One region of the Plantactinospora sp. DSM 117369 genome, then DNA from elsewhere that is predicted to be linked to it. Evidence: riboswitches for the same ligand, from Rfam matches in the RefSeq annotation. Region 1 holds a riboswitch; the other holds the start of a gene.
The links. Region 1 has a riboswitch for ZMP and ZTP ahead of ACSMXO_RS21255 (glycine hydroxymethyltransferase). Riboswitches for the same ligand answer to the same signal wherever they lie in the genome.

Region 1 (10,894 bases):
CGTGGACGCGCTCGACGTCGCCCGGTGGCAGTTCGGTGTCACCACCGTCTACCACTTCCTCTTCGTACCGCTGACCATCGGGCTGTCGGTGCTGGTGGCGATCCTGCAGACCCGCTGGCACCGCACCGGGGAGCTGCGCTACCTGCGGTTGACCAAGTTCTACGGCAAGCTCTTCCTGATCAACTTTGCCATGGGTGTGGTCACCGGCATCGTGCAGGAGTTCCAGTTCGGGATGAACTGGAGCGACTACTCCCGCTTCGTCGGCGACGTCTTCGGTGCCCCGCTGGCGATCGAGGCGCTGCTCGCGTTCTTCCTCGAATCCACCTTCCTCGGCCTGTGGATCTTCGGCTGGGACCGGCTGCCCCGCCGGATCCACCTGGCCACCATCTGGGCCGCCGCGCTCGGCTCGACGCTGAGCGCGTACTTCATCCTGGCCGCGAACTCCTGGATGCAGAACCCGGTCGGCTACCGGATCAACCCCGACACCGGCCGGGCCGAACTCACCGACATCGTCGCCGTACTCACCAACAAGGTCACCCTGGTCACCTTCCCGCACACCCTCGCCGGCTGCTTCCTGGTCGCCGGGGCGCTGATGGTCTCGATCGCCCTCTGGCACCTGCGCCGCCCGACCGGCAAGGCCGGCAAGCAGGCCGCCGAGCGGCAGAGCCCGGCGGTGGGGGAGGACCGGGCAGCGTTCCGGTTCGCCGCCCGGTTCGGCGCCTGGGTCACCCTCGCCGCCGCGGTCGCCGTCGTGATCACCGGCGACCTGCAAGGCAAGATCATGACGCAGGTGCAGCCGATGAAGATGGCCGCCGCCGAGGCGCTCTACACCACCGAGCAGCCCGCCTCGTTCTCGGTACTCACCGTCGGCAGCCTGGACGGCAGCCGGGAACTCTTCGCCATCAAGATCCCGTACCTGCTCTCCGTGCTCGGCACCGGCGACCCGAACGGGCAGGTCCGGGGAATCAACGACCTCCAGGCCCAGTACGTCGCCCAGTACGGCCCCGGCAGCTACACCCCGGTCATCCCGGTCACCTACTGGAGCTTCCGATTCATGATCGGCTTCGGGTTGGCCGCCGCCGCGATCGCCGCGTGGGTGCTCTGGGCGCAGCGCCGCGGCCGTACCCCGAACTCCCGCTGGCTGGTCCGGGCCGGCCTGGTCATGCCGGTCCTGCCGCTCGCCGCGAACTGCTTCGGCTGGATCTTCACCGAGATGGGCCGGCAGCCATGGGTCGTCTTCGGCGAGATGCTCACCCGCGACGGCGTCTCCCGCAGCGTCTCGCTGGCCGAGGTCCTCACCTCGTTCACCGCCTTCACCCTGGTCTACGCCACCCTCGCCGTCGTCGAGGTCCGGCTGCTGATCCGGTACGCCCGCGCCGGCCTGCCGGACACCGCACCCCCCGCCGCACCCGAACCCGACACCGACGACGAGAACCGCCCCCTCGCCTTCGCCTACTGACCCCACCGACCCGGCGCCCGCCCGCCGCACCCGCAGCCCGCCCACGACCGACCCGACCGGAGTCCACGATGGACCTGCCCACCTTCTGGTTCCTGCTCATCGCCGTGCTCTTCACCGGCTACTTCATCCTGGAGGGCTTCGACTTCGGCGTCGGCATCCTGCTGCCCGTGCTCGGCCGCGACGACCGGGAACGCCGGGTGCTGATCAACACCATCGGGCCGGTCTGGGACGGCAACGAGGTCTGGCTGATCACCGCCGCCGGTGGCCTCTTCGCCGCCTTCCCCGGCTGGTACGCCAGCCTCTTCTCCGGCTTCTACCTGCCACTGCTGCTCGTGCTGCTCGCCCTGATCTTCCGAGGCGTCGCCTTCGAGTACCGGCACAAGCGCCCGGAGGCAGCCTGGAAGGCCCGCTGGGACCTCGCCATCTTCCTCGGCTCGCTGATCCCCGCCGCGCTGTGGGGGGTCGTCCTCGGCAACCTGCTGCGCGGCGTACCACTGGACGCGCGGCACGACTACACCGGCGGACTGCTCGACCTGCTCAACCCGTACGCGCTGCTCGGCGGGGTGACCACGACGGCGCTGTTCGTCACGCACGGCGCCGTCTTCCTCGCGCTCAAGACCACCGGTGAGATCCGGGTCCGGGCCGGCCGGCTCGCCGCCCGGGCGGCCACGGCCACCGCCCTGGTCACGGCCGCGTTCCTGGCCGTCGGCCTGACCATCCGGCAGACCCCGGCCGCCGTCGGGCTCGCCGTGGCCGCCGCGCTCGCCCTGGTCGGGGCGCTGGCCGCCACCCGGGTACGCCGGGAGGGCTGGGCCTTCGTCGGCACCGCCGCCGCGATCGGGCTGACCGTCGCCGCCCTGTTCGCCGCGCTGTTCCCGACCGTGCTGCCGTCCACCGCCGACCCGGCCGGCACCCTCACCATCGACAATGCCGCCTCCAGCGCCTACACCCTGAAGGTGATGACCTGGGTGGCCGCCTTCTTCGCCCCCGTCGTCCTCGCCTACCAGGGCTGGACCTACTGGGTGTTCCGCAAGCGGATCGGGGTCGCCAACATCCCCCGGTGACCCACCCGCCGCGACGCAACCCGCGAGTTGAGACTTTTCCGCGCCCACCACCGGCACTGCCCGCACCCGTTCACTCGAAGTCTCTACAAGGACTTCAATGAAATAATTGAAGCGAAAGGCTCAGTCAGGGCACCGACTACTCGTAACCGTCGAAAGGCACCCCGATGGGACAACTCCCGATCCGGTTCATCCGGGTCGCCGACGTCGCCCGGATCACGCCGCGGATGGCCCGGATCACCTTCACCGGCGACGACCTCGCCGACCTCCACCTCGACGGACCCGACCAACAGGTGAAGCTCTACTTCCCCAGACCCGGGCAGCGCCGCCCCCGGCTGCCCGAACCCGACCCCGACCTCTGGCGCTGGTACGCCGGATTCGCCGACATCCCCGAACCCGCCCGCCCCTGGACCCGCAGCTACACCATCCGGGCACACCACCCGCACGGCAACCTGATCGACATCGACTTCGTCCTGCACGAGCACGCCGGCCCCGCCACCCGATGGGCCGAATCCGCCACCCCCGGCGACACCCTCGGCATGTTCGGCCCGTCCGCGGTCTTCGCCCGCCCCGTCCCGATCGGTGGCACCGACTGGATGCTGCTCGCCGGCGACGAGTCGGCGCTGCCGGCGATCGGCACCATCGTCGAGGCGCTCCCCGCCGGCACCCGCGCGCACGCCTTCGTCGAGATCCCCGACCCGGCCGAGGAGCAGCACCTCGACACCCCGGCCGACCTCACCCTGCACTGGCTGCACCGCGGCGACCCGCCGGCCGCACACGGCAGCCGGCTGCTCGACGCCGTACGCGCCGCGACCTTCCCGGCCGGCTCCGTCTTCGCCTGGCTGGCCGGCGAGGCCGGCACCGTACGCGCGCTGCGGCGACACCTCGTCGACGACCGGGGCCTGCCGAAACAGTCGATCGACTTCACCGGCTACTGGCGACGGAACCTGACCCAGGACGACGACCCGACCGACGAGGACCTCGCCGAGGCACGCGAACGCCTCGCCGACGCCGAAACCACCACCACCGGCACCCGGACCGGATGAACCCCGCCGGTCCGGGTGCCGGTGGGATCGGCACCCGGACCGGCGGACCGTCAACGCAGCGGAACCGTCTGCGCCGACCCGCTCGACGGCGTCACCCGCAACTCCACCGCAGCCGCCGGCAGCAGAGCCGCGTCCCGGCCCGCATCCCGCCAGCCACCGTCGCCGTCGACCCGGTAACCGAACGCCGCCCCCTCGGCGGCCACCACCGTGCCCTGCCCGTCCGGCAACCGCAGCCGCACCGGCAACCTCGCCGACCAGTCCGCCACCGCGCTCGTCACCGGCCGCAACGGCCCAGCGACCGGCCCCAGCAGCGCGACCACCCGAGACGGATAGTCGTCGTACTGCACCGTCGTCACCATCAACAGCCGGCCGTCCGGAGTGACCCCGTACACCGTCAGCAGCGGAGAGCCGTCACTGGTGTGCATGCCCCACCGGTCGTAGTAGTCGGCGAGCGAGTCCGGCTCGTTGACGTACCGCTGCACCAACTCCGACGGCTTGCCCCACACCCTCTCCGCACCCGGCAACACGTGATCGCGCACCGGGGGAGCAGGCCGGTCCCGCCCCCCGGGAAAAAGGATCTCCGAGGCGTTGCTGAGGTACACCTGGTCCCTCAGCCCACCCAGCCGGCGGAACGCAAGAGTGATCTTCGCCCGCTGCGCCGGCACCTCCAGCACCGCCGCCCCGTCCCGGAACGGCACCGGCACGAACGTCCGCAACACCCTCCCATCGGCGGCGAACCGCAGATCCCGGGAGAACTCCACCGGCCGCCCCACATCCAGCACCACCAGCACGTCCCGGTTCTCCCCGAGCAACGCCGCCTGCGAGTTGCCGTCCATACCGTCCTCGTCGACCTGCTCCACCGTCATCACCCGCAACCGGTCCCCGACCGACTCCACAAACGCGGCCACCGCCGCCAGCCGTGCCCCACCCGGCTCCGACACCACCGGATGCTCGGCGGTGCGCTGCATCACGAACGCGGCCGGCCCCGCCGGAGTGCTACCCGCCCACACCACGTGCGGCGCACCCCGTACCCCGGTCTCGGTATCCGCCATCGCGCGCCGCCACACCGCCAGCAGCCGCCGCACGAACACCTCGTTGCCCGCCAGATCACCCCGGGACGGCCGGTCGAACAGCGGCGCCGCGACCTCGACCCGGCCACCACCGCCCCATTGGAGCACCCCGCCGGTCGACGCCGCCCCGACCACCAGCAGACCGGCCGCCAGCACCCCCCGCCTGCGCACCAGCCGCCGCCGCCCACCCCGGCGCACGTCGTCGAGCAGGCCGGGCGGCTCGCTCAGGTGCGCCGTCGCCCGGTGCAGGACCCCCGGCACATCCACGTCGTCGATCGTCATCACGAACCTCCGGAACCGTTGGAAACAGACAGGACGAGACCGGTCCCGGCCAGCGCCGCCCGCAGCCGCGCCAACCCCCGCGCGGTGTGGCTCTTCACCGCACCCTCGGAACAGTCCAGCGCGGCGGCGACGTCGGCGACCGACAGATCCTCCAGAAAACGGAGCACCACCGCGGCCCGCTGCCGGTGCGGCAACGCCCGCAACGCCGCGACCACCGACTCCCGGACCAGCACATCCTCGGTACGGTCCGGCGTCGACGGGTCGAAATCACCCAGCGCCCGCTCCGGCCGCCGGGCCCGCCGCCGCCACCGGCTCGCCGCCCGGTTCACCAACGCCCGCCGCGCGTACGCCTCCGGCACCGTCCGCACCCGCCGCCAACGCAGATAGACCTGCTCCAACACCTCCTGGAGCAGGTCCTCCGCCTCATGCCGATCACCCGTCAGCAGGTAGGCGACCCGTAACAGCGCCACCGACCGCGTCCGGACGAAGTCGTCGAACTCCGCACCACGCGACTCTCGCATCCACCCTCCCGGTCTCGTCGCCTCCACAGACGCCGCGGGAAGCCGCGAGGGTTACCGCCACCACCACCGAACTCGACCCGACCCCGCCACCACCACCCTCAGCCCGGACCAACCACCATCAGCCGAGATCGACCACGTCAGCCGAGATCGACCACCGGATACAGCGGATAACCTGCCAGCAGATCCGCGGCCTGCCCCGCCACCCGCTCGGCAACCGCCCGATCCAACACGTACCGGGCCTTCGACGGCGCGCCGTCCGGCCCGACCCCCGGCCGGGTCTGCGACAGCACCGTGTGCAGCAACCCGGCGACCTCGTCCATCTCGGCCACCCCGAGCCCCCGGGTCGTCAACGCCGGCGTACCGACCCGGATCCCGGAGGTGTACCAGGCGCCGTTCGGGTCCCGGGGCACCGAGTTCCGGTTCGTCACGATGCCGGCATCCAACAGCGCCGCCTCCGCCTGCCGCCCCGTCAACCCGTACCCCGACACGTCCACCAGCAGCAGATGATTGTCCGTACCACCGGTCACCAGCTCGGCTCCCCGCCGCAACAACCCCTCCGCCAGCGCCACCGCGTTCTCCACCACCCGGCCCGCGTAGGCCGCGAACTCCGGCCGCCGCGCCTCCGCCAACGCGACCGCCTTCCCGGCCATCACATGCGGCAGCGGGCCGCCGAGCACCATCGGGCAGCCCCGGTCCACCTGGTCGGCCAGCTCCGGCCCGCACAGCACCATGCCGCCGCGCGGCCCCCGCAACGACTTGTGCGTCGTCGTGGTCACCAGATGCGCGTACGGGACCGGATCGAAGTCACCGGTGAACACCTTCCCGGCCACCAGCCCGGCGAAGTGCGCCATGTCGACCAGCAGCGTCGCACCGACCTCGTCGGCGATCTCCCGCATCAGCCGGAAGTTCACCCGCCGCGGGTACGCCGAATAGCCGGCCATCAGGATCAACGGCCGGAACTCCCGGGCGACCCGGCGCAGCTCGTCGTAGTCCAGCAGTCCGGTCTCCGGATCGGTGCCGTAACTACGCTGGTCGAACATCTTGCCGGAGATGTTCGGCCGGAAACCGTGCGTCAGATGCCCGCCCGCATCCAACGACATGCCCAACATCCGCTGGTCACCCAGCTCCCGCCGCAACACCGCCCAGTCCTGGTCGGTCAACTCGTTCACGTGCCGGACCCCGGCCCGCCGCAACGCCGGTGACTCCACCCGGTCGGCCAGCACCGCCCAGAACGCCACCAGGTTCGCGTCGATCCCCGAATGCGGCTGCACGTACGCGTGCGCCGCTCCGAACAACTCCCGGGCATGCTCCGCCGCGACCGACTCCACGGTGTCGACGTTGCGGCAGCCGGCGTAGAACCGGCGGCCGATCGTGCCCTCCGCGTACTTGTCGCTGAGCCAGTTACCCATCGCCAGCAGCACCGCCGGGGACGCGTAGTTCTCCGAGGCGATCAACTTCAACGACTCGCGCTGGTCGGCCAGCTCCGCCCCGATCGCGTCGGCGATCCGGGGCTCGACCGCACGCACCACGTCCAACGCCGCACCGAACGCGACCGACTCCGTGGACCTCGTGCCGAGTGGGGACACCTGATTGGCCATGGAAACCTCCTGGGCAGGAAAAATTGGCCCAGGCGCACGGCACACGTCACTCGACGGGACCGCTTCCCGATGGTTGACCCCATCCCAGCACGCCAGTCACGGTCCGGGCCGAGCGTACCAACCCGCCCGGCCCGCAGCGACCAACCACGCCAACCCGCCGCCCCGATCCGACCGCCAGCCCCGGCCGGCGCCGCGAGCACGGCCAGCCGAGGCTCCACGCCGACGGCTCAGCCCGCGTCGCGCAGCTCCGCCAACCGCGCCTCGATCTCCGCCAGCTCGGCCCGCAACTTCTCCGCCTGCTGCTCGGCCTCCCGCCGCTCCACCGCCATGATCTGCTCCACCGCCTCGTGCACCCCGGGGACATCGATCAGCGCCACCATCTTCAACGCCTCGGCCGGCTTGATCACGTACGGCTTCGCCAGCGACTTCGTGCCCTGCGTCGCCGCCAGCGTCCACTCGCCCTCCGCGTACGTCAGGGTGACCGTCAACCCCGCCGGCCCCTTCGGCTTCACCGCCTTCGTCGCCCGACGGGCCGGCTTCGCCTCGCCGTCGCCGTCGGACGGACGGGCCGGGGGAGTGTCCACTGCGGTCACTGCTGCCTCCTCGCGGGAAGCCGAAACCGGCTCCCTGACAATCTTGAACTCTGGTTCGGCGGCCGGCTCGGGCTCCGGCTCCGGCTTGACCGCCGCCCGCCGGGTCGCACCCTTCGGCGCGACAGCCAGATCGGTGGGGGAGAAGGGCAACTCGTCCCGGCCGAACCGGACCACCACCCACTCCTCGGACACCTCCGGATCGGTCAACTCCACCACCTGACCGAGCTGACCGGCGATCTGCCCCGCCGCCTCGGTGAACATCACCTTCGGCTTGCGGCCACCCGCCAACGCGTCCCTGATCTGCTGCAACTCCTCGGTGGACAAGCCCTGTTCGGCGGTACGCGCGGCAGCCATCGGATCCCTCTTCCGTACACCTGTTTGATTCATGACTTACTACCAGGCCGGCCCGACAACGTCGAGACGGACACACCGGTCCGAGATCAACAAAACCGCCGCCCGGTCCCCGCCACCTCCGCCGCGCCCACACCTGGCAGGATCGCCAGCTACCGGACCCGCGCGGCCAACCCGCGACAACCGCACCGCCACGCGCCGGCACACCCCGGCCCCGACCCGGCAGCCGGGGGAGGCGACAACCGAGGGAGAGGCCCATGACGCCGCTGACGGTGGTGACCGGCGGCAGCCGGGGAATCGGCGCCGCGACCGTACGACACCTCGCCACCGCCGGACACGACGTCGTCTTCTGCTACCGCCGCGACACCGAAGCCGCCGACGCCGTACTCCGCGACATCGCCACCGCCGGACGCCAGGGCCTGGCCGTCCGCGCCGACACCACCGACCCCGACCAGGTGCTACGACTCTTCGACGAGGCCGGGAAGCTCGGCGAACCCACCGGCCTGGTCAACAACGCCGGAGTGACCAGCCCGATCGGCCCGTTCCAGGACCTGACCGTCACCGACCTGCGCCGCGTCGTCGACGTCAACCTCATCGGCTACGTCCTCTGCGCCCAGCAGGCCGCCCGCCGGTTCGGCTCCGGCGGGGCGATCGTCAACGTCTCCTCGGCGGCGGCCACCCTCGGCAGCCCCGGCGAATACGTGCACTACGCCGCCGTCAAAGCCGCCACCGACACCCTCACCGTCGGACTGGCCAAGGAACTCGCCCCCCGAGACATCCGGGTCAACGCCGTCTCACCCGGCATCATCGACACCGAGATCCACACCATCTCCGGGGTACCCGACCGGGCCCGCCGGGCCGCCGGCCGGGTACCGCTCGGCCGCGCCGGCCGAGCCGACGAGGTCGCCGCCGCGATCGTCTGGCTGCTCGGCGACGCCGCCTCCTACACCACCGGCGCGGTACTCCGGGTCGCCGGCGGCATGTAGCCCCGTCCCGACTCCTCCAGGCGGCGCCGGAACGGCCGTATCGGCAAGACGTCCTGGTGGGACGCCAGCCGCGCTGGGCAATGTCGGCACCTTATGGCACGATTTCGCAGGTGAGCAGCACACCCGCCGAGGCACAGCACCTTCGCGACCTCGTACGGCTGCGTCGGGTCCGGGACCGGATCGACCGGGAGCACGCCCAGCCGCTGGACGTCGAGGCGCTCGCCCGCGGCGTGAACATGTCCGCCGGGCACCTCAGCCGCCAGTTCCGGCTCGCCTACGGCGAGTCGCCGTACGCCTATCTGATGACCCGGCGCATCGAGCGCGCCATGGCACTGCTGCGGCGCGGCGACCTCACCGTCACCGAGGTCTGTTTCGCGGTCGGCTGCCAGTCGCTGGGCACCTTCAGCACCCGGTTCACCGAACTGGTCGGTGTACCGCCGAGCACCTACCGGGCCCAGACGGCTCAAGCGACCGGGGAGATGCCACCGTGCATCGCGAAACAGGTGACCAGACCGATCAGGAATCGAGAAGCGCAGGTCGGGCAGCCGCATCTAGCGTGATGGCCATGGACATCAGCATTCACGCGGCCTTCCTCCCGCACACCGACCCGGACGCCGCGCTGGCCTTCTACCGCGACACCCTCGGCTTCGAGGTCCGCAACGACGTCGGATACCAGGGGATGCGCTGGATCACGGTCGGCCCCGTCAGGCAGCCCGAGACGTCCATCGTCCTGCACCCGCCGGCCGCCGACCCCGGCATCACCGACGACGAGCGGCGCACCGTCCTCGAAATGATCGCCAAGGGCACCTACACCGCCATCACCCTCGCCACCGACGACCTCGACGGGGTCTTCGACCGGCTCCAGGCCAGCGGCGCCGACGTCGTCCAGGAGCCGACCGAGCAGCCGTACGGGATCCGCGACTGCGCCTTCCGCGACCCCGCCGGCAACCTGATCCGGATCAACCAACTCCGCTGACCCGGACAGCGTCGGTCGGGCCGGTACCCCGGCGATGCCACCGACCGGGGCGGACCCGCGTACCGTTGTCGCGACCACGGAGCAGAGAAACCAGACAAACGACTCCAACCCGGTCGGAAAGCGTCAGGCGACGCCGCCGGAGACCGTGCGGCGGCCCGCCACGAAGGGAAGAAACGGAAGCATGGCCACCAGCACGGACACCCCACCGCCCGCGCCACACGTCGCCGACAGCCACGACCTGATCCGCGTGCACGGTGCCCGGGAGAACAACCTCAAGGACGTCAGCGTCGAGATCCCGAAGCGCCGGCTGACGGTCTTCACCGGCGTCTCCGGCTCCGGCAAGAGCTCACTGGTGTTCAGTACGATCGCCGCAGAGTCGCAGCGCATGATCAACGAGACGTACAGCGCCTTCGTGCAGGGCTTCATGCCCACACTGGCCCGGCCCGAGGTCGACGTACTCGACGGGCTGACCACCGCGATCATCGTCGACCAGGAGCGGATGGGCGGCGACCCCCGCTCCACCGTCGGCACCGCCACCGACGCCAACGCCATGCTGCGGATCCTCTTCAGCCGGCTGGGGGAGCCGCACATCGGCTCGCCCAGCGCCTTCTCCTTCAACGTCGCCTCGGTCCGCGCGAGCGGTGCGATCACGGTCGCCGGCAAGACCACGAAACAGACCTACACCCGCACCGGCGGCATGTGTCCACGCTGCGAAGGCCGGGGCAGGGTCTCCGACATCGACCTCACCCAGCTATACGACGACTCCAAGTCGATCGCCGAGGGCGCCTTCACCATCCCCGGCTGGAAGTCGGACAGCTGGTGGACCGTACGCACCTACGCCGAGTCGGGCTTCCTCGACCCGCACAAACCAATCCGCGAGTTCACCAAGCGGGAAATGCAGGACTTCCTCTACCGGGAGCCGACCAAGGTGAAGGTCGAAGGCGCCAACCT
Region 2 (10,894 bases), 4.4 Mb from region 1:
ACCGCCGCCACCGGCTCACGTTGCGGGTCACGATCACCTGCCGGGCGTACGCCTCGGGGTTCTGGCCGGCCTTCGGCCACCGCTGCCACACCTCGACCACCGCGATCTGGGCCAGGTCGTCCGCCTCGGCCGCGCTGCCGCTGATCAGGTACGCGAACCGCCGCAAAGCGTCCAGCCGCGCCCGAGCGAACTCCTCGGCGTCGCTGAACGCACCGTGGGCCAAGGGTCCTCCTCCGGGCTCCTAAACGCCGGCCGCCGTCGATTTGCTGCACCGCGAACCTATCGGTCGAGGTGTTCCGGGTCACCCGTCGAAGTGGTGGACTGCCCGCTCGGCCAGTTCGACGGCGTTGCGGAACAGCATCGCCACGGTGGTCGGGCCGACCCCGCCGACCCGGGGTGTGATCGCCCCGGCGACCGACGCGCACGACTCGTCGAGGTCGGGCAGCAGCCGCCGTCCCTGGTAGCGAACCCCGCCGCCGATCGCGACCGCGCCGGGCCGCAGGTGCTCCGGCCGCACGATTCCGGGTACGCCCACCGCGGCGACCACGATGTCGGCCCGCCGGGTGTGCCGCGCCCAGTCGGGTACCCCGGTGTGCAGCACGGTCACCGCCGCGTCGGCGGTGGGTCGTTTCTGGCCGAGCAGCAGCGACAGCGGGCGGCCCAGGGTCGTACCGCGACCGAGGATCACCACGTCCCGACCGGCGACCGGGATCTCGTGGAAGGCGAGCAGCGCCTCGATCCCGGCCGGGGTGCACGGGACCGGGCCGGGCAGCCCGGCGGCGAGCCGGCCGAGGCTCTCCGGGTGCAGCCCGTCGACGTCCTTGGCCGGGTCGATCGCGCCGATCGCCGCCGGATAGTCGAGGTGGGCAATGGGGTGCTGCACCAGGATGGCGTGCACCCCAGGGTCCTCGTTGAACTCGTGGATCGCCCGGACCAGGTCAACCTGGCCGGCGGTGCCGGGCAGGTGGACGTGCGGCGACGCGAAGCCGAGGTCGGCGGCGCGCTGCTGCTTCATCCGGATGTAGCCGGCGCTGGCGGAGTCGTCGCCGACCAGGATCGTCGCCAGGCTCGGCACGACACCGGCCCGGCGCAGCGCGGCGACCCGGGCGGTGACCTCGGCGAAGACCGCCTCGGCGACGGGACCACCGGGCAGCAGCCGGGCAGTGTGGACCTCGGGGGCACGGGTCTCGGACACGGTCACGGGGCTTCCTCTCGACGTGGAAAGCCCCGGCACCCAGGCGTACGGCGACGGAGTCGAGCCCGGCGGTCGCTTCCCGGTGGTGCTCCACCCGACGCCAGTCACGACCGCCACGGCGAGCCTACCTCCGGCTGTCCCGCCGCTGCCGGTGTTGCCGTCCTGAGCTGGGCAAACGCGAGGCCGGTCCGGGTCGGTCCGGCTCGACTCGCGGCTGTCGTACCGGGGCCGTACCGTTTTCCTCAGGTGCTCCTCGAAAAGGACGGTGAGGGCGGATGTCCCGAGAAGGCGATGTCAACCAGCCCACGCGTGAGTTCCCCGGCTATGCGAAGGGGCAGGCCACCCCGCCCGACCCGGCCGACCCCTGGTCCGACGGCACGGCGGACGGCACCCGGCCGCTCGACGCAGACGAGGCCCGGCCGGACCGGTCCGAACTGGAGCCGACCGGCGGCAGCCGGTGGGGCCGTGGCCTGTTCGTCCTGGTCGGCATCATCGGCGTGGTCGCCGTGCTGGTGCTCGGCGTGCAGGTCAGCGGGATCCTGCCGGACTGGCGCAACCCGTTCGCCAAGGAGGAGACCGACCGCAGCCAACCGCCGCTGCTGAAGTCGATCCAGGACCTCAGCCGGTACGTCGCGGCCGAGGGCAACTTCGAGGTCGTCGTCGACCTGGAACGCAACCGGAAGTACGTTCCGGACTTCCTGCTCGGTGAGCGCACCCTCTTCGTCGGGGCCGGCACCGTCGACGCGTACGTCGACTTCGGAGCGCTCCGCGACGACGCGGTGGTGGTCTCCGCCGACCGGAAGTCGGTGGAGATCAAGCTGCCGGCGCCGCAGCTCGGTCAGGTCAACCTCGACCTGGACCGGAGCTACGTCTTCGCCGAGAAGCGCGGCATCCTCAGCCAGCTCGGCGAGGTCTTCGGCAGCGACCCGAACCGGCAGCGCGAGGTCTATCTCAAGGCCGAGCAGAAGATCGCCGACGCGGCCAAGAGCAGCGGGCTCGGCGAGCGCGCCCAGGAGAACACCCGGAAGATGCTGGACCAGATGCTCCGGTCACTCGGCTACGAGCAGGTGACCATCACCTACGTCCAGCCGTGACCGCCGCGGCCCTGAGCGTGCCGGCGGCACCGTCGGCCGACGAGCCACCACTGCTGTTCGGGGCCGCGATCTGGTCCATCCTGGTCATGGCGGTCGTCCTCGTCGCCAACCTGGTCGTACACCTGCTGCGGAACTGGGTCGGCCCCCTCGACCGGCTGGTCGAGGGGGCCCGGCAGGACGTCTACCTCACCCACGTCCGGGGGCCGGCCGCCGCCGTGATCGTCGCGGCCACCAGCGGGTACGGCATCAACATCGTCACCGGGGACGGTGACTCCCCGCTGGCATACCTGGGCCTGCTGATGGCGCTGCCGCTGCCGCTGGCCATGGTCATCTGGGCCGGTGTCCGGGCGGTACGCCAGGCCGATTTCGCGCAGGCGTGGCCGCCGGAGTCGATACCGGTCGAGGACCGGGTAAAGGTCCGCTACGTGCTTCGGCGGGTACGCGCCGAGGCGGAACGGCTCGCCGGGATGCCGGCCGGGGATCTCGACCGGCTCGGCGCGCTGGTGACGAAACTCTCCGACGAGACGGTGCCGGCGCTGCACGCCCGACGCGACCGCGGGCTGCGGCGGTGGCTGCGCGACCATCTGGTGGTCGCCGTGGGACTCGGCGGGTGGAGTGCGCTCACCGTCGGAGCCGTCGGGGTCGCCCTCGCCTCCCGGTACGACCGGCCGGGGCGGATCGCCGCGGTCGTCACCGGGTTCGCGGTGGTGGTCCTCGGCATCCAGGCCGGGCTGCTGGCCGTGCTGCGTCGGCGGAGCCGATACCGGTCCGCCCTACTCGCCGACGAGGTCGAGGCGACCGCCGGTGGCATCCGGCGACGCATCACGGAACAGCGGCTGGGCCTGGGCAGCGGTCCGGCCGACCTGCCCGGCCGGCAGCGTCGGCGGGGCTGACCGCCCGGCCGGCAGCACCGGCGCGGCTGAGCCGGGCCGGTGCTGCCGGGTCAGTGCGCCGCGACGTAGTGGCGGTCCTCGTTCGGCATGATGATCCAGAGCGCCAGGTAGATCACCACCTGCGTGCCGGGCAGCAGCAGCGAGAGGATGAAGAGCAGCCGCATCATTCCGGCGGACATGCCGAAGCGGCGGGCCAGGCCGGCGCAGACACCGGCGATCATGCGGTTGTCCCGGGGGCGGGTGAGCTTGCGGCTCATCGACGTCTCCTCTGGTAACGGTGGAACGGGCGGCTGATTCCACGGTAGGAACGGGGGGCTGCGCCGCCCTCGGTCTCCAGGCGGATCCGGACACCAGGTACCCGTAGGTACTTACCCGGGCGGGGCCGGCGGACACCCGGGCCCGGTGCCGGCGACCGGGGGCGGGGGGTCTCCGCAGGCTGTCCCGCCCGCCGGCCCCGGGTGACCCACGCGGCCCGGGCCGGGGCCGGGTAGGCTCGCGGACCGGCAGCTCAGGGGCATGCTTGGGGAACAGCGGCGACCGCCCGGGGGCCAGGGGTCGGCAACGGGGCCGGCCCGGGAGGAGTTTCGATGATCAGCGCTTTCGACCTGTTCACGGTCGGGATCGGGCCGTCCAGTTCGCACACCGTCGGTCCGATGCGGGCCGCCCGGACCTTCGCGGCCGGGCTCAAGGCCGACGGGCTGCTCGCGGAGACCGCCCGGATACGCGCCGAACTCTTCGGCTCGCTCGGTGCCACCGGGCACGGGCACGGCAGTGGGCCGGCCGTACTGCTGGGGCTGCTCGGGGAGGCGCCGGAGACGGTCGACCCGGACCGGGTCGCCGAGACCGTTGCCGGGATCCGGGCCAGTGGCCGGCTGGGCGTACTCGGTGCGCACGAGGTGGACTTCGACGCGGACCGGGACCTGGTGCTGCACCGCCGCCGGTCGTTGCCGTTCCATCCGAACGGGATGACCTTCACCGCGTACGACCCGGCGGGTGGACCGCTGCGGGCCCGGACCTACTACTCGGTGGGCGGCGGGTTCGTGGTGGACGAGACCGCGACCGGCGCGGACCGGATCAAGCCGGACAGCACCCGGGTCCGGCACCCCTTCGGCACCGGGGCCGAGTTGCTGGCCCTGACCGCCGAGACCGGGCTGCCGATCAGCGGGATCATGCTCGCCAACGAGCGGTCGTGGCGGAGCGAGTCGGAGATCCGCGCCGGCCTGCTGGAGATCTGGCGGGTGATGCGGGAGTGCGTCGACCGGGGCAGCCGGCGGGACGGGACGCTGCCGGGCGGGTTGCGGGTCCGGCGCCGCGCCGCCGAGCTGCGGCGGAGCCTGGAGGCGGACCCCGGTTCGGCCGACCCGCTGCGGGTGATGGACTGGGTGACGCTCTTCGCGCTCGCGGTCAACGAGGAGAACGCGGCCGGCGGCCGGGTGGTGACCGCCCCGACGAACGGTGCGGCCGGAATCATCCCGGCGGTGCTGCACTACTACACCCGGTTCGTGCCGGGGGCGTCCGAGGAGGGCGTACTGCGCTTCCTGCTCGCCGCCGCCGCGATCGGCGTGCTGTTCAAGGAGAACGCCTCGATCTCCGGCGCCGAGGTCGGCTGCCAGGGCGAGGTCGGCTCCGCCTGCTCGATGGCGGCCGCCGGGCTGGCCGAGGCGCTGGGCGGTACGCCGGCCCAGGTGGAGAACGCCGCCGAGATCGGCATGGAGCACAACCTGGGGCTGACCTGCGATCCGGTCGGTGGCCTGGTGCAGATCCCCTGCATCGAGCGGAACGCGGTGGCCAGCATCAAGGCGATCACGGCGGCCCGGCTGGCGCTGCGCGGCGACGGGAAGCACGCCGTCTCGCTGGACAAGGTGATCAAGACGATGCGGGAGACCGGCGCGGACATGAAGGTCAAGTACAAGGAGACCGCCCGGGGCGGGCTCGCGGTCAACGTCATCGAGTGCTGAGTCGCCGGCTGACCGGCTCCCAGGTGGCTGCTCGGCCGCCGGGTTGGTAGCAGCCGGCCGTCCGGTGTACGGCGGGCGTCTCCGAGGTGGCGTGCGGACGGCCGTCGGGTAGCGTTGGCATGTTGTCCGGGAAGATGCCGTGGCCGGGTCGATCCTTATTTGGGGCGATTTTCCCGACTGCTACCCTATGTCGGGCTCGACTGATCGGACCGTGACGAGCGGGAGGCGGCTGTGACGTCTGGCGTGGTGGCGGTGTGGTCGCACCGCAACACGCTGCGGCTGCTCGTCCGGCGGGACCTGGCGGTGAAATACCAGCAGTCGGTGCTGGGCTACCTCTGGTCGCTGATCGAGCCGCTCGGCATGGGCGTCATCTACTTCTTCGTCTTCGGGGTGCTCTACCGGTCGGCCACCGACCGGCACCTCGGTGACGCCGCCGACTCGTACCCGCTCTTCCTGATCACCGGCATCTTCGCCTGGATGTGGACCAGTTCGGCGATCGGCGAGGCGACCGCCGCGCTCACCGGGCAGGCCCGGTTGATCACCACGATGAACCTGCCCCGGGAGGTCTTCCCGATCGGCCGGGTCGCCGGCCGGTTCGCCGAGTACCTCGCCGGGCTGCCGATCCTGGTCGCCGTCGCTATCGTCTACGCCTCGCTCGACCGGATCGAGTTCAGCTGGTCGCTGCTGGCGCTGCCGCTGGCGGTGCTGATCCAGGCGACCCTGCTGGTCGGGATCGCGCTGCTGCTCTCCTCGCTGAACGTGCTGATGCGGGACATCGAGCGGCTGATGCGGCTGGTCACCCGGGTGCTCTTCTACGCCACCCCGATCATCTACCCGCTCACCCTGGTCCGGGACTCCTCGCTGCCGGACTGGGTCAAGATCGTGTACGAGCTGAACCCGCTGGTCGGGATCTTCCAGCTCCACCACGCGGTCTGGTACCCGGACGAGTTCCCCGACGCCCGGCTGCTCGGGGTGGCGGTCGGTGGCAGCCTGCTCGTGCTGCTCGCCGGCTGGTGGGTGTTCCGCCGCCTCGAACCCGCCGTCCTGAAGGAGCTGTAGTGGCCGGGGCGATGGTGCAGGCGGAGGAGCTGGGGATCCGGTTCGTCCGGAACCGGCGACGCAACCTGCGGCTGCGGGAGATGTTCATCCACCGGGGCGGCCGGCAGCCCGCCGCCGGGGTCTTCTGGCCGCTGCGCAACGTCTCGTTCTCGGTGGCGCCCGGCGACACCGTCGGGATCATCGGCCGCAACGGCACCGGCAAGAGCACCCTGCTCCGGCTGATCGCCGGGGTGCTGATCCCCGACGAGGGGCGGATCCGGGTCGGCGGCGCGGTCGCACCGCTGCTGGAACTCTCCGCCGGCTTCTCCAACGACCTGACCGGGCGGGAGAACGTCCACCTGGTCGGCTCGCTGCACGGGCTCAGCCCGAGCTTCCTGCGTCGGCACTTCGACGAGATCATCGAGTTCGCCGGCGAACAGATCGCGAAGGCCATCGACACGCCGGTCCGGCACTACTCGTCCGGGATGAAGGTGCGGCTGGGCTTCTCGGTGATCGCCCAGCTCCAGCACCCGGTGCTGCTGATGGACGAGGTGACGGCGGTCGGTGACGCCGACTTCCGGAAGAAGTGCTACGACACCATCGACCGGCTGATCGCCGAGGGCCGTACCGTGATGCTGGTCTCGCACAACGAAAACGATCTCACCCGGTTCTGTAGCCGGGGACTCTACTTCGACGGAGGACGATTGCGGGTGGACGGCACCATACGCGAGGCTCTTGACGCATACCACGACGTGGTCAGGCCGTGATGCTGGCGATCCTGCTCACCCCCACCCGGCCGGGTACGCCGCTGACCCGTCCAGACGGCATGCCGCTGGCCGCCGCACTCCGGGAGCAGTTGCGCGCGGCCGGCGCCCGGGACGTGGTCAGCACCGACGATCCGGGCGAGGTCGCCGTGCTCGCCGGCACCGCCCGGGAACCGGTACTGCTCTGCTCCGGCGACCTGGTCGCGCACACCGCCGTACTCCGGCACCTGGCCAGCAGTCCGATGCCCGGCACGGTCGCCCTGGTGCTGCCCGAGCCGGGCGCCGGCCCGGTCGGCGTGGTCGAGGACCGCAACCAGGTGGTCGCCGCCGGCCCGGCCGGGGAGGCCGGCTCCGTCGGGACGCTGACCGCCGCGCCGACCGGTGCCTCCGGCGGAGCGGTACGCGTCGGCGTGTCCGACCTGCCCGCCCTGGTCGCCGCGGCCCGGGCTGTCGCCGACCTGCCCGACGGCAACGTCGCCGCGGCCCGGGCCGTCGCCGAGGCGCCCGCCGATCCGGTCCCGCTGCTGGACCGGCTGCTCGCCGCGCTGACCCGCCCCGGACCGGTATCCGGCACCGGCATCACCATCTTCGCCCACCGGGCACGCCTGCTCGTCGCCCGCCGGGTCGCCGATCCGGCGGCGCTGGCCGAGGCCGAGGCGGCGGTGGCGGCGGTCGACTCCGACCGGGCCGAGCTGCGGCTCTCGGTCAAGGAGAAGGACGACTTCTTCACCACCTACTTCGTCAGCACCTGGTCGCCGAAGGTGACCAAGCTCTGTGCCCGGCTCCGGCTCACCCCGACCGGGGTCACCGCGATCTCGGTCGCCTTCGCGCTGGCGGCGGCGGTGCTCTTCGCCGTCGGCGGCCGGCCGGCCCTGGTCGGCGGGGCGATCCTGCTCTACCTCGGCTTCGTGCTCGACTGCGTGGACGGGCAGTTGGCCCGGTACACCCGGCACTTCAGCCCGTGGGGCGGCTGGCTGGACACCATCGCCGACCGGGCCAAGGAATACCTGGTCTACGCCGGCCTCGGCATCGGGGTCGAACGGGCCGGCGGCCCCGGCTGGGCGCTCGCGATCGCCGCGATCACCCTGCAGACCGTCCGGCACATGACCGACACCTGGTACGGCGCGCTGCACGACGAGGCGGCCAAGCGGCCCAAGCAGACCGGCTCGGGCGGGCTCGGCGACCGGCTCAGCCAGGCGTCGAACCGGGTCCAGGCCGACACCGGCTCGCTGACGTACTGGGCGAAGCGCACCGTGGTCTTTCCGATCGGCGAGCGGTGGGCCCTGATCGCGCTGACCGTGGCGATCTTCAATCCGCTGGTCAGCCTGGTCGCGGTACTGGTCTGGGGCGGGCTGGCGGCGCTGTACACGCTGGCGCTGCGTACCCTGCGGGCCCGGTCGATGCGGGTGGCGGTGCTGACCGGGGTCGACACCACCCTGCACCGCGACGACGGGCCGGCGGTGCGCTGGCTCGCCGCGCTCGGCAGGAGTGCCGGGCTGCCCGGGCCGCTGCCGCTGGCCCTGCTCGGGGTGGCGGCCGGGCTGGCCCTGCTCGGCGCCGGCCTGGCCGGGCTCGGCACCGGGCCGGCGCGCTGGCTGGTGCCGCTCGCGGTGCTGGTCGTGCTGGTCGCCGGGCTGCCGGCGGCGACACCGCACGGCGGTGCGCTGGACTGGCTGGTGCCGGCCGCGCTGCGGGCCGCGGAGTACCTGCTGGTGATCGGGGCCGGGCTGCTGGTACGGGCGGACGGTGCGGTGATCTTCGCGCTGCTCTTCGTGCTGGCGCTGCGGCACTACGACCTCACCGCCCGGCTGGAGAAGCGGGAGCGCGCGCCGCTGATGCACGCGCTCGGCCTGGGCTGGGACGGCCGGTTGATCCTGCTCGCCGTCGCCGTACTCGCCGGCCCGGTCGCCGGCCGGGTGGCGCTGCTGGTGCTCACCGGCTACCTATCGGCGATTTTCGTAGTGAACGCGCTCCGTGGCTGGGTACCCAGGGACATTCCCGCGCCACGACAGCCGGCCGACGCCGCCGTCGGGTCCGGTGGCCACCCCGCCGCCTCCGACACGTTCGCGACCGCCGGGGCGGGGGAGGGCCACGCCGCGACCCCGGGGCGACCGGACCGGACCGGTACGCCGGAGCGGCGGGAGTGGGACGGATGACGCCGCCGGCGGGATGACCGGGCACCTGCCCGGGCGGCGCGGCGGAAAGGGACGGATGACGCTGCCAGCGGGGGTACGGCGCCGATGGCGCTGATCAGTTTTGTCGTACCGGTCTACCGGGTGCAGGGCTACCTGCGGGAGTGCCTCGACTCGATCCTGGACCAGCCGGTGGCCGACGTCGAGGTGGTGGTGGTCGACGACTGCTCGCCGGACAGCTGCGGCGAGATCATCGCCGAGTACGCCGCCCGGGACGACCGGGTCCGGGTGGTGACCCTGGACCGGAACGTCGGGCTGGGCGAGGCCCGCAACATCGGCCTCGACCTGGCCACCGGCGAGTACGTCTGGTTCCTGGACAGCGACGACTGGCTGGTCGACGGCTGCCTTCCGGCGGTGGCGGAACGGCTGCGCCGGGTCGGGCCGGAGGTGCTGCTCGTCGATCACGTGCGGGCGTACTGGAACCACCGGACGCTCGGCAGCGGCCTGGACCGGACGGTGCCGGACTCCGGCGCGGAGGTCTTCGCCGTCCGGGACCGGCCGGAGGTGCTCGACCTGCTGCACACCGCCTGGAACAAGGTGGTACGCCGCCGTTTCCTGGTCGACTCCGACCTGCGGTTCGGCCCCGGCTGGTACGAGGACGTGTCGTTCAGCTATCCGGTGCTGCTCGCCGCCGGCCGGATCAGCGTGCTGGACGCGGTCTGCGTCAACTACCGGCAGCGGCGCTCCGGGGCCATCACCCGGACCCGGGACGACCGGCACTTCGAGGTGTTTCCGCACTGGCACCGGGTCTTCGAGCTGATGGCGCGCTGGGGGCCGGAATACGACGACCTCCGGCCCCTGATCTTCGAGCGGATGATCTGGCACTACCTGATCGTGCTGGGCAACGGGCGGCGGCTCTCCCCGGAACTGCGCCGGAGCTTCTTCGACCAGGTGGTGGCGGACTACCGGCGCTGGCTGCCGCCGGGCGGTTACCGGCTGCCGGGCGGGGTCGACGGGCTGAAGCACCGGCTGGTGGCCGGCGGCCACTGGCGGACGTACGCGGTGCTGCGCGCGCTGCACCACTCCCGGCGGGGCGGGGTCCGGCGACTGGCCGACCGGTCGCTGCCGTCGCTGCCGTCGTCGCGCTCGCGCCGCCCGGCGTCCCCGGCCGGGTCGGCCCGGCTGCCGGCCGTGCTGCCCGGGGCCGCCCGGCTGATCCGGGACGGGCTGCTCCGGGTGTACTACCACGCGCAGTTGCGCCGTCCGCTCGATCCGGCGCTGGCGCTCTACGCCGCCTATTGGTACCGCGGCTACGCCTGCAATCCGGCGGCGGTCTACGAGAAGGCCCGCGAGCTGGCCCCGTGGATCCGGGGCGTCTGGGTGGTACGCCGGGACCTGGTCTCCAGCCTGCCGCCCGGGGTGCCGTACGTGGTGCCCGGCACCCGGCCGTACTTCCGGGCGCTGGCCCGGGCGAGGTGGCTGGTCAACAACGTGAACTTCCCGGACTACGTGGTCAAGCGGCCCGGCTCGGTGCACCTGCAGACCCACCACGGCACCCCGGTGAAGGTGATGGGGCTGGACCAGCAGCGCTATCCGCGCGGCGCGGCCGGGCTGGACTTCCCCGGACTGCTGCGCCGGATCGACCGCTGGGACTACAGCCTCAGCGCCAACACCTTCTCCACCCAGATGTGGGAACGGGCCTATCCGGCGGAGTACCGGACCCTGGAGGTCGGCTATCCGCGTAACGACCGGCTGGTGAACGCCGGGCCCGCCGAGGTCGAGGCCGTCCGGCGCCGGCTCGGCATCCGCCCCGGCGAGCG

Region 2: it holds a riboswitch for ZMP and ZTP, as region 1 does, so the genes downstream of both, ACSMXO_RS39860 (bifunctional 5,10-methylenetetrahydrofolate dehydrogenase/5,10-methenyltetrahydrofolate cyclohydrolase) here and ACSMXO_RS21255 (glycine hydroxymethyltransferase) in region 1, are expected to answer to the same signal.

The regions. Positions count from the first base shown of each region.
Region 1 covers NZ_CM132446.1:4,892,236-4,903,129, reverse strand. The annotation lists gene ACSMXO_RS21280 (cytochrome ubiquinol oxidase subunit I) at 2-1,459, shown strand; gene cydB (cytochrome d ubiquinol oxidase subunit II) at 1,528-2,523, shown strand; gene ACSMXO_RS21270 (siderophore-interacting protein) at 2,688-3,566, shown strand; gene ACSMXO_RS21265 (hypothetical protein) at 3,617-4,918, opposite strand; gene ACSMXO_RS21260 (SigE family RNA polymerase sigma factor) at 4,918-5,439, opposite strand; gene ACSMXO_RS21255 (glycine hydroxymethyltransferase) at 5,577-7,037, opposite strand; ZMP/ZTP riboswitch at 7,057-7,147, opposite strand; gene ACSMXO_RS21250 (hypothetical protein) at 7,265-7,984, opposite strand; gene ACSMXO_RS21245 (SDR family oxidoreductase) at 8,239-8,967, shown strand; gene ACSMXO_RS21240 (helix-turn-helix transcriptional regulator) at 9,078-9,527, shown strand; gene ACSMXO_RS21235 (VOC family protein) at 9,533-9,943, shown strand; gene ACSMXO_RS21230 (ATP-binding cassette domain-containing protein) at 10,125-10,894, shown strand, end outside.
Region 2 covers NZ_CM132446.1:9,286,357-9,297,250, reverse strand. The annotation lists gene ACSMXO_RS39865 (RNA polymerase sigma factor) at 1-223, opposite strand, end outside; gene ACSMXO_RS39860 (bifunctional 5,10-methylenetetrahydrofolate dehydrogenase/5,10-methenyltetrahydrofolate cyclohydrolase) at 302-1,201, opposite strand; ZMP/ZTP riboswitch at 1,226-1,313, opposite strand; gene ACSMXO_RS39855 (DUF4230 domain-containing protein) at 1,471-2,289, shown strand; gene ACSMXO_RS39850 (hypothetical protein) at 2,286-3,182, shown strand; gene ACSMXO_RS39845 (PspC domain-containing protein) at 3,233-3,439, opposite strand; gene ACSMXO_RS39840 (L-serine ammonia-lyase) at 3,770-5,140, shown strand; gene ACSMXO_RS39835 (ABC transporter permease) at 5,372-6,199, shown strand; gene ACSMXO_RS39830 (ABC transporter ATP-binding protein) at 6,211-6,945, shown strand; gene ACSMXO_RS39825 (DUF5941 domain-containing protein) at 6,945-9,098, shown strand; gene ACSMXO_RS39820 (bifunctional glycosyltransferase/CDP-glycerol:glycerophosphate glycerophosphotransferase) at 9,183-10,894, shown strand, end outside.